One region of the Paeniglutamicibacter sp. MACA_103 genome, then DNA from elsewhere that is predicted to be linked to it. Evidence: predicted binding sites of a transcription regulator. Region 1 holds the regulator's gene; the other holds the start of a gene.

Evidence for each region. Region 1 encodes Rex, which represses fermentation and respiration genes when NADH is low (regulators of the CRP and FNR family bind a similar motif). Its sites were predicted from a motif close to CTTGTGAANNNNTTCACAAG; they were not measured.
Region 2: a site for Rex is predicted at 2,254-2,273, ahead of ACIPVK_RS09705 (queuosine precursor transporter). Genes of this name have one in related genera too.

The regions. Positions count from the first base shown of each region.
Region 1 covers NZ_JBIXLN010000021.1:17,016-24,982, forward strand. Annotated here, with positions in the region: gene ACIPVK_RS11390 (helix-turn-helix domain-containing protein) at 1-205, shown strand, start outside; gene ACIPVK_RS11395 (30S ribosomal protein bS22) at 350-448, shown strand; gene ACIPVK_RS11400 (HAD family hydrolase) at 562-1,428, opposite strand; gene ACIPVK_RS11405 (glutaredoxin family protein) at 1,427-1,681, shown strand; gene ACIPVK_RS11410 (redox-sensing transcriptional repressor Rex) at 1,870-2,529, shown strand; gene ACIPVK_RS11415 (hypothetical protein) at 2,628-3,377, opposite strand; gene ACIPVK_RS11420 (histidine phosphatase family protein) at 3,650-4,312, shown strand; gene ACIPVK_RS11425 (TlpA family protein disulfide reductase) at 4,317-4,943, shown strand; gene ACIPVK_RS11430 (cytochrome c biogenesis CcdA family protein) at 4,970-5,734, shown strand; gene ACIPVK_RS11435 (cytochrome c biogenesis protein ResB) at 5,749-7,353, shown strand; gene ccsB (c-type cytochrome biogenesis protein CcsB) at 7,362-7,967, shown strand, end outside.
Region 2 covers NZ_JBIXLN010000016.1:66,400-74,366, forward strand. Annotated here, with positions in the region: gene tgt (tRNA guanosine(34) transglycosylase Tgt) at 1-495, shown strand, start outside; gene ACIPVK_RS09700 (DUF4126 domain-containing protein) at 511-1,101, opposite strand; gene ACIPVK_RS09705 (queuosine precursor transporter) at 1,299-2,024, opposite strand; gene ACIPVK_RS09710 (TetR/AcrR family transcriptional regulator) at 2,316-2,963, shown strand; gene ACIPVK_RS09715 (hypothetical protein) at 3,146-3,802, shown strand; gene ACIPVK_RS09720 (hydroxymethylpyrimidine/phosphomethylpyrimidine kinase) at 3,883-4,707, shown strand; gene ACIPVK_RS09725 (S8 family serine peptidase) at 5,176-7,967, shown strand, end outside.

The DNA of each region.
Region 1 (7,967 bases):
ATCGCAAAACTTTGCCAACGCGCGTTTCATGACGGTGGCCGAGGTTGCCGAGGTGATGCGTGTGTCAAAGATGACGGTTTACCGCCTCGTCCATTCTGGAGAGATGCCGGCCGTGCGGTTCGGTCGTTCCTACCGCGTACCGGAAAACGCCGTGCAGGAGTACCTGCGGGCAGCCGGGTTCGGCCGGGACTCCAACACCGGCTAGCGCCGCCGAATTTCGCGAGTGGTCAGAATCTGCTCTAGAAGCAGGTAATCTGTTAAGGAACGTTTAACGTCCAGTTGGCTATTCTGGTGCTTTGGTGCCGAAGAAATAGTAGTCGGCAATCGAATCAGTTTGTGAGGAACCATTATGGGCTCTGTTATTAAGAAGCGCCGCAAGCGTATGGCCAAGAAGAAGCACCGTAAATTGCTTCGTAAGACCCGCCACCAGCGTCGTAATAAGAAGTAAATGCCGGCTCCGGGCTTGCCCGGAATTGAGCATGTAAAAAGGTGCGTTTCCCTCTTGGGGAAACGCACCTTTTTGCATGCTGCGGCAAAAGCCGGGGGATGGCCTCAGAAATGTCAGGGACGGCGTCGCAGGGCGCCGACACTGCGCCACAGGCCCCATAGGGCTCCCGAGATCCCCGCGGCCTTCAACCCAAAGGTCGCGGCCTTGCGTCCGGTTCGGAAGTCGTAAACCGGCCAGTTCCGGTCCTTGGCATGGCGGCGCAGTCTCCAGTCGGGATTGATCGCCACGGGGTGCCCGACCGCTTCAAGCATGGGGATGTCGTTGTGCGAGTCGCTGTACCCCCAGCATTCGTCAAGATCCAGCCCCTGTTCCAGCGCCAGGTTCTGGACCGCCTCGGCCTTCGCCGCGCCGTGCAGGATCTCGCCGACCAGGCGGCCGGTGTAGATGCCCTCGACGTGTTCCACGCTCGTGCCCAAGGCCCCGCTGAGCCCGAGTCGGCGGGCCATCACCGAGGCGACCTCCAGCGGCGTGGCAGTGACAAGCCATACCCTCCGCCCGGCGTGCAGGTGCTGCTCGGCAATTGCGCGGGTGCCTGGCCAGATTTTCGACTCAATGAATTCGTCATAAATTTCATCCCCGAGCGCAACCATGTCGGCCACGGAGAACCCCGCGGCCATCAAGAGCGCACGGTCACGGATGGCCTGGATGTCTCCGAGGTTCTCTCCCCGGGCCACGAACCGCAACTGGTGAACGGCAAACCACGCCACCTCACGCAGCCTAAAAGCCCGTCGTTGATACATTTTTCGGGCTACGGCGAATAGAGAGGCACCGCGCATCATGGTGTTGTCGACATCGAAGAAGGCCGCGGTCGTGCTCGAATGCAACGGTTCTTGCCCAGGAAATGACGCGGGGGAAAGGTTTGAGGGCATCCGCCCAGTGTATTGCAATCTTTTTTGGCGGGCGCTGTAGCGTTGGGGCATGAGCAGTGAGCAGACCCCGAGGGAAATTACTTTGTTGGTTCGGTCCGGATGCCATCTGTGTCAGGCCGCGATCGAAACACTCGATGAGGTCACCGGTCGGCTGGATTACACCTGGCAAAAAATCGACATCGACCAGGACGCAGAACTCTTGGAACGCCACTCGGAAGAGGTGCCCGTGCTGTTGGTAGACGGACGGGTACGGGACTTTTGGGTGATAGACGCCCAACGCCTTGAGACATTGCTGACAAGCTAGGACGACGACACCGACGCCGGCCCCCGAAAACGAGGCCGAGCGGCAGTGTCGCGTGAACTGGTTGGTAAGTCACAAAAGTATCCAAGGAATTGAGTCAGAGCAGAATGCCCACCGAGCGCGACCCAGCAAGCAGCGAATCAACGGTCCCCGCTGCCGAACCCCTGATCGAGCACGACCTGGAGCCCGACATGACCGTGGGGCAGACAGCGACGGGTTCACTGGGCAGGATTCTTCCCGAAGCAACCCTTGCGCGGTTGACCCAGTACCTGCGCGCCCTGAACACCATGCAGGGTCGCGGCGAGGCACGTACTTCTTCAGGTGTCCTGGCAACGGAGGCTGGAGTGAATCCGGCGATCCTGCGCAAGGACCTTTCCCTTCTTGGATCCTATGGGACCCGTGGAGTGGGCTACGTGGTGACCGAGCTGGCCGAACATATTTCCAAGGCCATGGGGCTCTTGCGGCAGTGGCGCGTTGCGATTATCGGTGCCGGAAACTTGGGCCGTGCGCTGTCCGGGTATGGCGGTTTCAGAAGCCGCGGATTCGAAATCGTTGCGCTGCTGGATTCCTCGCCGGAGGTTATCGGCAGCACGGTGGGTGACTTGAAGGTCCAGCCCATTCTCGACCTCGACGAGATCCTCAAGGCCACCAGCGCAAACATGGCCGTCCTGTCTGTTCCCGGCGCAGCCGCCCAGGAACTGTGCGACAAACTGGTGGAAAGCGGCGTGCGAAGCATCCTAAGCTTTGCACCGGTGGTGCTGCAGGTCCCGCCAGGGGTAAACCTTCGCAAGGTCGATCTGGCCACCGAGCTTCAAATCCTGGCCTACCACGCACAAAACCTCGATTCCTAGGTGCCGGCACAGGTCCGCGACCTGGCCAAAACACAAAAAAGGTCCGTGGGATCCGGCCGGCAACGGCTGGAACCCACGGACCTTTTTGGGTGTGGTGTTTAGCGGTATCCTGCAGCCCGTGCCGCTCGCCGCGCAGCAATGAACTGGCTCGAGGGGCGCAACCAGGCGAAGACCACGCCAACGACGCCCAGGACGACCGAGAGAGCCATCAGCAGGCCGCTGCCGATGCTGAACAAGGACAGGACGGCGAAGATCGTGGCGAAGATGCGTGCCACGCCGCTTCCCTTGCGGACCATGAAGGCAATCAGGACGTAGATCAACAAGCCAACGACTGCGAACACGATCGCCGTGGTCTGGATCATGGGGATTGCGTCGCTGATGCTCATTCCGGCGGCCGCGAGCTGCTCTTCCAGCTCGGGTACCGCTTCAACCTGTTCCATGATTGCGGCGGTGCTCAAACCAAACACGGAGCTCAGCAGGAAAGCGACGCCCGCTGCCAGGATGGCCCAAAACGAGGTGTCCAGTTCCTTGGGACGGTGGGTGGGCATCTGGGGCGGTGCGAAGTTGCCTTGAGGGGGAACCGGGAAACCGCCGGCGTACGGCTGCTGCCCATATGGCCCCTGCGGGGGCTGCTGGCCGTACGGATTGTTCGCGGGTGCGGGCTGGCCATAGGGGTTGGGGTTTTGGCCATACGGATTCGGCTGCTGTGCACCGTACTGTGGCGGCTGGCCGTATGGGGGCTGCCCGGCAGCATTCGGATCCTGCGGTGCACGCTGTCCGTATTGCGGCGGTGCGGGATCCGTGGGCGGCTTCTCGGGATTCAGGGGATCATTTTCAGGGGTAGACATAACCTGCTCCTTGGGGTTGGAAAAGAATGACTTACCCTCACGATATCCGTTCGAGATTGCTTTTCACCCCTCCCTAAGGATGGTTTTTCGTTTCGACATGCACTTCGGTCAGGGCCCCTTCCCGAGACCTGCTCTGCAGGTTGCGCGCAGGGCTGGGGCAAGGAGCCGGGTCATCGCGCCAACGGCTTCGGGATGCGTTCAAGGGCCGGTCACGTGGGCAAAATCAAGTGTCCGGTTTAGGTAACGGAACAAAGATTTGAGACACTTAATCCATGTCGACTGCCACCGTTCACCTTCTGCGTCACGGCGAAGTGTATAACCCGGACAGGGTCCTCTACGGTCGGCTACCGGAATTCCACCTTTCCGAACTTGGCAACCAAATGGCGGTGCGGGCCGCGGAATACTTCACGGCCCAGCGAAGCGCGGGCGCAAATATCACCCACTTGGTGTCATCCCCGCTCGTGCGGGCGCAGGAAACGGCAAGGCCCACCTCTGCGGCGTTGGGCCTGGAAATCGTGACAGACGATCGAATCATCGAGGCGGCGAACCGTTTCGAGGGACTCTCCCAGATTAAGAACCGACTGAAGGAACCAAAGTACTGGTCCTTTGTCGTCAACCCATTTCGTCCATCCTGGGGGGAACCCTACCGGGACCAGGTGGAACGAATGATGACCGCCATTGTTGAACACCGCGATCGAGCGGTGGAACTTGGCGGCCGAGGGGCGCAAGCCATTTTGGTCAGCCACCAGCTGCCCATCTGGGTAACGCGCCGCTCCGCCGAGGGCAAGGCCCTGTGGCACGACCCGCGGAAACGCGAGTGCACTCTCACCTCCGTGACTAGCCTGGACTTTGAAGGTGAAAGTCTGGTCGGAGTCCGTTATGCAGAACCTAGCGTGGACCTCTTGGCCAACGCTGCTAACATCCCTGGAGCCTGAGATCATGACCGATCCCATCTCGTCCCAAGCGAAGCGTTTGGGACGACGTACATTCTTGCGCGCTGCAGTACTTGGCGCCGCCGTGCTGCCACTGGCGGCTTGCGTGGGGGAGGAAGACCCCCTGGCCAAGCAGGCGCGCGAAGGCAATAACAAGAATTACATAGCCGGCGACGGCTCGGTGGAGGAATACGGTCCGGCTTCGCGCACGGAACCGGTTGAAATCAACGCAGTGGCCTACGACGGAACCACTATCGACTCGGCTACCTGGGCAGGACAGGCCACGGTGCTGAACTTTTGGTACGCGGCGTGTGCCCCGTGCCGCATCGAGGCCCCGCACATGGTCGAGCTCAACAACGAGTTCAAGGGCAAGGCCGAATTCATCGGCATCAACGTGCGTGACGAAAAGGAAGCGGCAGAGGCCTTCGAGCGCACCTTCGGCATCAAGTACCCGTCGGTGCAGGACACCCAGGGCGCGATCCAGCTCGCCATGACAAAGTATGTACCGCTCAAGGCCGTGCCCACCACCTTGGTCCTCGACAAAAAAGGCCGGGTCTCGGCCCGCATTCTCGGTGTCGCCGACAAGCCCACGCTCAAGGCCCTGATCAATACGGCCCTCACCGAGTCGTTGTGATCGACTCTGTGCTGGCCGGTGCCTTGATGCTCCCAGCCCAAGGAAACCAGTTTGCCGAGATTGTCCAGGACGGATCGCTTGTCCTCGCGGTTCCCGTGGCCGTCCTGGCGGGACTGGTCTCCTTTCTTTCCCCATGCGTATTGCCCCTCGTGCCTGGCTACTTGGGATACGTCACCGGCCTGTCCGGTGCCGACCTTGCCGATCAAAAGCGTGGGCGTATGGTTGCCGGCATTGGGCTGTTCATTCTTGGCTTTACCGCCGTCTTTGTCATGGCGGGTGTGGTCTTTTCGCAAGTGGCCGCCTGGATGCAGTTCGAGGGTGCCTGGATCACCCAGATTCTTGGCGTGGTCGTGATCCTCATGGGCTTTGTGTTCATGGGCGGTTTTTCATTCATGCAACGCGATGCGAAGATCCACCGGAAGCCACCTGCGGGCCTCTGGGGAGCCCCGGTCTTGGGTGTCACTTTCGGCCTGGGATGGGCCCCCTGCATCGGCCCCACGCTTGCCGCGGTATTGGCCATGAGCACGGGAGTCGACCCGAACCCCGCCAAGGGCGCCTTGCTGACGTTCTTCTACTGCATGGGGCTCGGCCTGCCATTCCTGTTCATTGCCATGGCGCTGCGCCGAGGCATGGGAGCCATGAAGTTCTTCCGCCGCCATCAACTCGCGATCATGCGCTTCGGCGGGGGCATGTTGATTCTTTTGGGAATCCTCATGGCCACCGGCCTGTGGGGTTCATGGGTCACGCAATTGCAAGACTGGTTCGCTAACGAAGTGAAGTTGCCCATCTAATGAATAAGCCAGACATGAAAAAAGATGTTGCTGTCCCGGCACTTGGACCCCTTGGCATGCTCCGCTGGGCCTGGACCCAGCTCACCAGCATGCGCACGGCGCTCTTCCTGCTGCTGCTCTTGGCAGTGGCGGCGGTACCGGGTTCGCTGTTTCCCCAGCGCTCGATCAACCCGGAGCAGGTGACGACGTACCTGACCAACAAGCCGACGACCGGCGAATGGCTCGATCGATTCCAGCTCTTCGACGTGTATTCCTCCGTCTGGTTCTCGGCGATCTACTTGTTGCTGTTCATTTCCCTGATCGGGTGCATCCTGCCGCGCGTCAAGAAGCACGCCAAGGCGCTCCGGACGCCGCCGCCCCGGACCCCGTCGCGGCTGAACCGCCTGCCCCAAAACGGCACCATCCGGATCCAGACTGCAGGCGTGTCAGGCGTCAGCGACGAAGAAGTCGTCCGGGACGTGGCCGCTCTGCTGAAAAAGCGCGGATACCGCTCCGAAGCCAGACCCGGGGACGCAACCCCGTCGGTCGGAGCGGAACGCGGATACAGCCGTGAAGTCGGTAACCTCCTGTTCCATATTTCATTGGTTGGCCTTTTGGCCTCCGTGGGTGTCGGCGGTGCCTTCGGGTACAACGGCCAGCGGGTCCTCGTGGAAGGGGAGACCTTCGTGAACTCCCTGGTGTCCTACGACTCCTTCAAGCCCGGAACGCTGTTCCAGGAAGACTCGCTGGACCCCTACTCGGTCAAGCTCGACAAGTTCAACATCACCTTCGACCGCGAATCCACCACGCACTTCGGCCAGCCGATTGACTTCACGGCCGAGGTCGAGACCCGCCGCAGTCCGGACGCCGAACCGGAAAAGGAAAAGCTCCGGGTCAACCATCCATTGCGCATCGATGGCGCGGACATGTACCTGGTCGGCAACGGCTACGCCCCGGTGGTCACCGTTCGTGACGGCGACGGAGACGTTGCCTTCAGCGGCCCGGTGGTCTCGGTGCCGCAGGACGGCATGTACACCTCGCTGATGGTCATCAAGGTTCCCGACGCGAAGCCGGAACAACTGGGGTTCCAGGGATTCCTGCTGCCCACCGCAATGACCGATGAAACCGGGTTCGCCATTTCCGGTGACCCGAACGCGATCAACCCTCAGTTGCAGCTGAACTCCTATTACGGGAACCTGGGGCTGGATGACGGCATGCCGCAAAACGTGTACGTGCTGGAAACCGATGAGCTCAAGGACCTCAACAACAGGAACGCCGACGCCGGCGGCATCGTGCTGGGCGCTGGGCAGACGTACGAGCTGCCCGACGGCAAGGGGAGCATTTCCTTTGACGGTCTCAAGCGCTTCATCGGCGTGGACATCGCATACGACCCGAGCAAGCGCCCCGTGGCGATCTTTGCGGCCCTTGCGCTGTTGGGACTGGCCATCTCGCTCTTTACCCCGCGCCGCCGTGCCTGGGTGAAAATCAAGAACTCTGTTGACGGCTCGGGCCGTGAAGAGCGGATAATCGAATACGGATTGCTGGCCCGTGGTGAAGACCACCGCCTGGAATCCGAAGCCAAGGAGTTGCGTAAGCTTCTTGAGCAGCAGTGGCCCGCCGTTGAGCGAGCCGGAGTCTAGGAGACCCTATGGAAAACGACATGCCCACGATCAACGTGGCCTTGGGACAGTACAGTGACCTGTTCATGTTGCTGGCCGCAATTGTCTACGCCTCGGCCTTCGTCGCCTTCGCGTGGGACCTTGCAAAGTCCAGCAAGCTCATCCGGGAGATCGACGCCGCCACACTTGCATCGGAAAAGAAGGTCCTGGTTGCAGCCGGGGCAATCGATTCTGCTCCCGGGGGCAGCTCGAAGACCGAGCTGGTCAATGACTCCATGGAGTACACCGCAGCCTCCGCAAAGCGCATGGCCGCCAAGATTGCGGTCTCCCTGACCTGGCTGGGCGTGCTCATGCAGGGCTTCGCCGTGGCCGCCCGCGGCATTGCGGCGGCCCGGGTGCCGTGGGGCAACATGTACGAGTTCCTGTCCACAGGTTCGTTCCTGGTGGCGCTTGTGTTCTCGCTGGTGTTGCTGAAGAAGGACCTGCGCTTCATGGGCACCTTCGTCATCGGACTGGTCACCGTGATGCTGTGCGGTGCCACCATGGGCTTCCCGACGCCCGTTGCGCACCTGGTGCCCGCACTGCAGAGCTACTGGCTGATCATCCACGTCTCCATTGCGGTGCTGGCCTCGTCC
Region 2 (7,967 bases), on a different contig from region 1:
GGTGCGCTGGAGAAGGAAAACCTGGGCACCATCGTGGGTTGGTGCGCGCAGGAGCTTCCGGAAAACAAGCCGCGCCACCTGCTGGGGATTTCCGAGCCCGACGACCTCTTCACGGCCATCGAGAACGGCGCGGACACCTTCGACTGCGTTTCCCCCACCCGCGTTGCCCGCAACTCCGCGTTCTACACGCCCTACGGCCGCTTCAACCTCTCGGGCCAGCGCTACAAGACGGACTTCACTCCCCTGTCCGACGAGTGCGACTGCTACACCTGCCAGCACTACACGCGCGCCTACATCCACCACCTTTTCAAGGCCAAGGAACTTCTGAGCCACACGCTGATCTCGATCCACAACGAGCGCTTCGTGGTGAAGATGGTTGACGACGCCCGCCTGGCCATCGAGGACGGCACCTTCCACGAGCTCAAGGAGATGGTCATGTCCCGCTATTACGCCGGTGCCCCGGACCCGCAGGGACTGGAAACAGTCTCCCTCTGATCCGCGGAAACGGTCCTAGCCCGCGGCGGCGCCCTTCCTCGGCCGCAGCCTGCGGATGCCGATAAACAGCAGCACGGCCAGGCCCACCGCGGCCACCAGCACCAGCACGGGCAGGGCAATGGCCAGCAGGCTCAATCCCAGCGATGCCCCGTCCTCCGCCGTGCTCACCACCGGGGCCGCGACCCCGGCGGTGCCCAGGTTCAACAGCGGCCTCGACCCGGACTTGAGCAGGTGGAAGACCAGTGCGATCCCCGCACCAATGAGCAGCGGCATCCACTGGGCCGAGCCAAAGGTGTTCCCGGGATCGGTCACCGCCACGGTTTCGGCCCCGACACCGGAGGCAAAGACGAGCCCTCCGGAGGCCGGGCGCACCACCGTCTGCAGCGCGTCGTTGACCGAGTCAACGACCGGAATCTTGTCGGCGACGACCTCGATGACCAGCAACACCGCAAGGATGCCCAGGGCCCAGCCGTTGGAAAGCCAGCCCCAGCCCTCGGGCAGCGCCACCCATGAGGTGAAGCGGTTGAGCAGCCCCAGCACCAGCAAGGGAATATATGCGTTCAGGCCCGCGGCCGAGCTCAGCCCGGCGGCCGTGAGTAGTTCCATGTGCCCAGACTAGGCGCAGTCGCGGTGCATGCGCCGCAATGTGCCGGGGGTGTTTTTGCCGGTGGTTCGCCGGCGCGGAGAACCACCGCTCGAATAGAGGGCCGTCGAGGTTCCGACGGCCCGGTCAAAGGAAGAAGCGGCGGCCTTCGCCCGTCGGCCGAAGGGCCGCCGTCCCCGTAATTCGTGGCGTGGATTGCCTATGCGGCGGTTCCCGCCACCGGAGCCTGCACCTCGTAGCTGGGCTCGCGGCGCTTGAACCAGCGGATGACCAGCGTGGTCACCGGAACGAAGATGAACTCCACCGCGGTCTTGTAAACGAAGCCGACCAGCACGTAGTTGATGAACGTGGGCATGTCGGTGATGCCGATGACGGTGGCTGCGATGGAGCAGAAGATCAGCGTGTCGGCGAATTCGCCAACCCCGGTCGAGCTCATCAGGCGGCCCACCAGGCCGCGTTCGCCGAAGCGTTCCTTCATCTTCACCAGGACCCAGGAGTTCAGGGTCTGGCCGACCAGGAAGCCCAGCAACGAGGCCAGGACAATGAGCCAGACCGGACCCAACGTGCGTTCGAGGGCCTCCTGCCCGTCGTACCATTCGGCCGCTGGCAGGTGGATCATGATCCAGAAGCAAAGGGTCGAGAAGGCCGCCAACGCGAAGGTCGTGACGATGGCCCGGCGGGCGACCTTAAAGCCGTAGACCTCGGAAATGACGTCACCGAGGATGTAGGCCAGCGGGAAAAGAAAGAATCCGCCGTCGGTGACGATGGGGCCGAAGGTGACACCTTTGGCCGCACCGACGTTGGAAAGGATGACCACGACGGCCATCAATGCCAGCACGGTGGAAAAGTAGGGGCTTCCCGCGGACGCAAAGATCGCGCGCGAGGCCTTCGGACGTTGTGTTGCTGAGGCGGTGTTTTCGCCCATGGTGATTCCCAATCGAAGAAGTGGTTCGCCAAGCCGGTCCCGGGGCAACGTTTTCCGCAGCGATCGACGCATGGGCGGAAATCGGGGCCGTGGGGACCACTCGCTGTATTAGCACTTGAGGTTCAAGTATCCCATGTCTTACCCAGCCCTGTTTCGGCGGTTTCGCGCCCTCGGGGTCCGTTTGGGCGGCCGGGTTCCGCGATTCGCCTTGCGTGGCGCGGGAATCCATGTTTTGAACATGTTCAAAACTGGTTATGATGGAAACCGATGCCGAACGCGGAAGGGAGCGCAGTGAGGAAACCGACTGCCAAGAGCACCCATACCCGCCAGCTGTTGCTCGACACGGCCATGGGGCTCTTCGCCACCAAGGGGTTCACCGGAACCACGATGCGCTCAATCGCCACGGAATCCGGGCTTTCCCTGGGCAACGCCTACTACTATTTCGAATCCAAGGACGCCATCGTCCACGAGCTTTTCCGGGACCTGCTCGAGAAGCACCGCTCTGCCACGTGGCCGCTTTTGGTGCCGGGAAACAACTTGGAGATGAACCTTCGCATTTCCTTGGACAAGGCCCTGGAAATCATGACGCCGTTCCACGAGTTCGGACCTGCGTTTATCCGCACGGCCTTTGCCGGTTCAAACGCCGAGCTCGGCAACGTGCAGCGAGCCCTCGAACTCGGATTGTGGCGCCAGGTGGTGGCGGCCAGCAGGCCCCTTCCACCACTGGCCATCCGCATGGACCTGCCCCAGTTGCTTTGGTTGATCCAACGCGGCATCTTCCTGTTTTGGGCCTACGACACCTCCCCCGGGGCTGCGCGCAGCCACCGACTCATCAGGAACGTCGCCCCGGTGGTCGCGCGCCTGGTCGTGCTCTCGCGCATGCCTGTTGTCCGCAGCATTCTCGATGACGTGCTTTCACTGGTGCGCACCGCGTCCTGACCCTCGCCGGCCGCGAAATCGCGCCCTGCCGAAGAGACAATCCCGGATTCGCCGGCCGCAGGCGTAGAGTCGGAGAAGAAGCCTTGAGAGGGGCGCGAAAGCGCAACGGTCACCACAGATCAGCGCGCATTTTGTGTCCAGAGCCGCAAGTTCGTTGCCGTCATTGGGACAGGAGCCGCAAGATGCCATTCGAGTCCACAACCCTTCCGCCTTGGGTCCACTCCTTTGCCCTGCTTCGTGACCGCACGGTCGTCCGTGACGAATCGGGATGCCTGCACAGTCTCGCCGCAGACGGAAGCAACTACGAAATCACGTGCAGCTGGCCCACGCCCGAAGAGCTCTCCACGCTGGTGGGCGACCCGGGCCTCACTGCGCACCAGGGTCAAACCAGGTTGACATTCCTGGGCTCGCCCGACGAGGCGACCACTCGGGAACTTTCCTCGCAGGGTTGGAGCCTGAGCGATCGACGGGTCCTGCTTGTCGCCCTGGCCAACGATGTGGAGCAAGTGGCCTCGCTACCGGAAACGGCAACCCTCTTCGAAGCGCCCATGAACGACTACGACGTGGTTGAAGTCGCGGACTTCGACGCCCCGGCCGGCCGGGGCAGGATCCGCTTTGGCGAGGGATTTGCGATGTTGGGTGATCCGAGCATCACCACGACATCGAACACCGAACAGTTCCGCGCCGCGATCCTGGCAAACCTTGCTGCCACGGCGGCGGGCCAGGGCCTGCCGGTGCTTTTCCTGGTCACCAGCGCGGACACCGCCGCCGGAACGCGCGCCGACCGCGCCGCCGGCTGGTCCAATGCGACGCAGCTGACCACCTTCACCAAGGCATAGCCGCAATACATGGAGCCTGGAGAGGCCGGGCCCTATCCGCGAGTGTGAGCGTGAGAGGGAAACCACCCTAAAATGAATGCATGACTTCTGCCTCCACCGGGATCCGTCCCGCCGTTACCCTGACCATCGCCGGCTCCGAAGCAACCGGCGGCGCCGGCGCCCAGGCCGACCTGAAGACCTTCCAGGAACTGGGAACCTACGGGATCGTCGCCCTGACCTGCATCGTGTCCTTCAACCCGAAAGACAACTGGAACCACCGCTTCGTTCCGGTCGAGGCACAGGTGATCGCCGACCAGCTCGAGGCAATCCAGACGTGCTATGCCGGCGATCTGAAGACCGTCAAGCTTGGCATGATGGGTTCCCCCGCCACCATCGACACCGTGTCGGCTGCGCTGAAGGACCAGGCATGGGACAACGTCGTGCTGGACCCGGTGCTGATTTGCAAGGGCCAGGAACCGGGCCACGCCCTGGACACCGACGAGGCGCTGAAGTCGAACCTGCTGCCGCTGGCCACCTTCGTCACGCCCAACCACTTCGAGGCAGAGTCCCTGTCCGGGATGAGCATCAACAACGTCGAGGACCTGACCGCGGCGGCCAAGAAGATCCACGCGATCTCCGGCGCGGCGGTGCTGGCCAAGGGCGGAATCCGCCTGGCCGGCAGCGACGCGGTTGACGTGTTCTACGACGGCGAGACCCTCGAGGTGCTCTCGGCCCCCAAGGTCGGCGAGGTCGCCGTGTCGGGCGCCGGATGCTCCCTGGCCGCGGCCATCACCGCCGAACTGGCCAAGGGCGAGACCCCGCTGCAGGCCGCACGCAACGCCAAGGCCTTTGTCACCGAGGGCATCAAGAACCGCGTTTCCTCGGCGGCCCCCTTCGACGCCCTGTGGCAGGGCGGCGCACGCTAGGGTTCACACCCCGCCCCCTCTTGGTTAAAACGCTGGTCCCGTGCATGCACGGGACCAGCGTTTTTGCGTTTCCCCGCAAAACGCTTCCGGAACACAGGCACTCTGCTCTCGGGTCGTCGCGGTGGCGTCCTTGCCCGATGCCAACCGCGTTTTCCCGGGCGCGGTGCCGGCGCTACGGGCGGTGCACCTCCCCAAGAGATCCACCGACTTCCCACAGGCTATCGATCGCTTCCGACACTTTGCCGTCGGGCCGGCAATCGCCCGTCGATCCGTGGCCCCGGGCGGGGAGCCAACGCGGTCCGCGCACCTCTCGCCGGGGAATTCGTCATTTGCCGTGACATTTTTCGGTAAATATCAAACAACCCCTTGATATGTGCCGCGACTCACATAGTATGTGGCGTGGGACGGGCCCCGCTAAGCGGTCATGGGATTCGGCCCGCATCACTCCCACCTGAACCAAGGAGAACCATGTCCAACCCGCGTCGTCACAGACTTGCGCGGACGATCCTGGCTTCGGCCTCGGGGCTTGCCCTGGCCGTCACCATGTCCGTCCCTTCCCTTGCGGCACCGCCCACGATCGACCCGGCACCGGGATCGGATTCGCCTTCCCTTGGCGGACTTGCCCCCAAGGCACTGAAGAACCTGAAGGTCTCCGGCCCGCTGGCCCTGGCCAAGGGCGAGGTCTCCGTCTACGTGCAGTTCGAGGGTGAAGGCGCCTTCGAAGCCACCCAGCCGGACAGCGCCAAGGCCCCGCGCGGCAAATCGGTCAAGAACCCCGCCAAGGTCAAGGAAATCCGCGCCGGCATCACGGCCAAGGGAAAGGCCGCCGCAAAGGCCGCGAAGGCCGAAGTCATCTACACGACCACCAACTCCCTTCCGGGCGTGGCACTGCGCGGGGACGCCGAGGCCCTGCGGGCCCTGGCCTCGCGCCCCGACGTCAAGAAGATCACTGCGATCGTGCCCAAGACGCAGGAAAACAAGAACGCCGACATCGACACCCGCGCCCTCGAGGCGTGGACCACGCTGCAGGAGACCGGCGAGGGCATCCGGATCGCGGTGCTGGACACCGGCATCGACTACACGCACGCCGGCTTCGGCGGCCCCGGCACCCTCCAGGCCTACACCGAGGCACAGTCCTCCCCCAACCTGCCGGCCGCGGACTCCGGGCTGTACGACCCCGCCAAGTTCATCGGCGGCTGGGACCTGGTGGGCGACGACTACAACGCCGACCCGAGCGCACCGGACTACCAGCCGGTACCGCATCCCGATTCCAACCCGCTGGACTGCGCCGCTGCCGGACACGGAACCCACGTCGCAGGATCGGCCGCCGGCTACGGTGTGAATGCCGACGGAACCACGTTCGCCGGGGACTACACCACGCTCACCGCCAAGGAGGTGGCGGGCATGCGCATCGGCCCGGGCAGTGCGCCGGAAGCCTCGCTGGTCGGCATCCGCGTCTTTGGCTGCGGCGGCTCCTCGGCCGTGGTCGGACAGGCCCTGGACTTCGTCCTGGACCCCAACAACGACGGCAACTTCGATGACCGCGCCCAGGTCGTGAACATGTCCCTCGGTTCGGACCACGCACCGGCGGACGACCCGGAAAACGACATCGTCAACGCGCTGACCGACCTCGGCATCCTCTCGGTCGTCGCCTCCGGCAACGCCGGGGACGTCACCGACGTCGGCGGCTCGCCGGGCAACGCCCGCTCCTCGCTGACGGTCGCCAACTCCGTGGCTTCCAGGGTCACCCTCGACGGCATCATCGTCAATGCACCGGCCGACGTCGCCGGAACCGCGGCCGGCCAGTACTCGGCCAACTTCAACTACACCGCCGCCGACCCGGCAACGCTGACCGGCGAGGTCGTCATGGCCCCGGAGGCCAACGCCTTCGGCTGTTCCGCCTTTGAACCCGGCTCGCTGAGCGGCAAGTGGGTCTGGCTGCAGTGGAGCGAAAACCTCGAGTTCCCCTGCGGCTCGGGCACCCGATTCAACAACGCCGAGGCCGCGGGCGCCACCGGCGTCATCCTGGACTCCGAGGTCTCGGTCTTCGAGGCCGGCATCGCCGGCAACGCGACCATCCCGGGCGCCCAGTTCACCAAGGCCCACTCCGATTCGCTGCGGCCCGCCGCCCAGGCCGGGACGCTGAATGTCACCCTGGATCCGGCCCTGGTCGGAACGGCCGCGGCCGAGTCCGGGCTCGGGGACACGCTGAACTCGTCCTCCTCGCGCGGCGTACACGGCTCGGAGGGCATCGTGAAGCCCGACGTCGCCGCCCCCGGCACGCTGATCGGATCGGTCGGCGTCGGAACGGGCACCGGCCCGGCTGTCATGTCCGGCACCTCCATGGCGACCCCGCACACCGCGGGCATCGCCGCCCTGGTTGCAGGCAGCGGAAACTACACCGCCCTCGAGGTCAAGTCGATCGTGATGAACACCGCGACGGTGGACATCCTGGCCGCCAACGGCGAGGCCTACGGCCCCAACCGCGTGGGTTCCGGCCGGGTCGTCGCCGATGCCGCGATCAGCACCCCGGCCTACGCCTACGCCACGGCGGACCCCGACCTGACCACCGTGGTCTTCGGCGTCGTCGAGGTGGACAAGACCAAGTACAAGGCCGCCAAGTCCATCACCGTGGTCAACAAGTCCGATGAGACCCAGACCTACAACGTGAAGTACGTGCCGGCCACCGAGATCCCGGGCGCAAGCTACAGCCTGGACCGGAGCAAGGTCACGCTGAAGGCCGGGGCAAGCACCCAGGTCAAGGTCACCCTGAACGTCGACGCGCGCAAGTACGCCAAGACCATCGACCCGACCATGGACCGCGTGCAGCTCGGCCTGCCGCGGGCCTGGGTCGCCGATGTCTCGGGCCGCGTGGAGCTGAGCAGCTCCAGCGCCCCGACGCTGCGCGTCCCGGTCCATGCGGCACCGAAGCTGGTTTCCGACATGGCGGCAAAGAGCATCAAGCTCGCCGCCGGCGCCACCTCCGGCACCATCGACCTGGCCGGCGATGACGTCCGCGCGGGTTCCGGCGACACCCAGGTGGTATCGCTGGTGTCCGCCTTCGAACACGGCGCCTCCTCGGTCCGCCTGCCCGACAGCGTGGACGACGTTCCCGGTGCACGGGAGATGGACCTGCAGCACGTCGGTGCGTCCTCCACCGCACCCACCACGGGCGCGGCGGACGGCCTGCTGAACTTCGGCGTCAGCACCTGGGGCAACTGGGCCCACCTGGCCGGTGCCACCGAGGTCGACATCGAGAT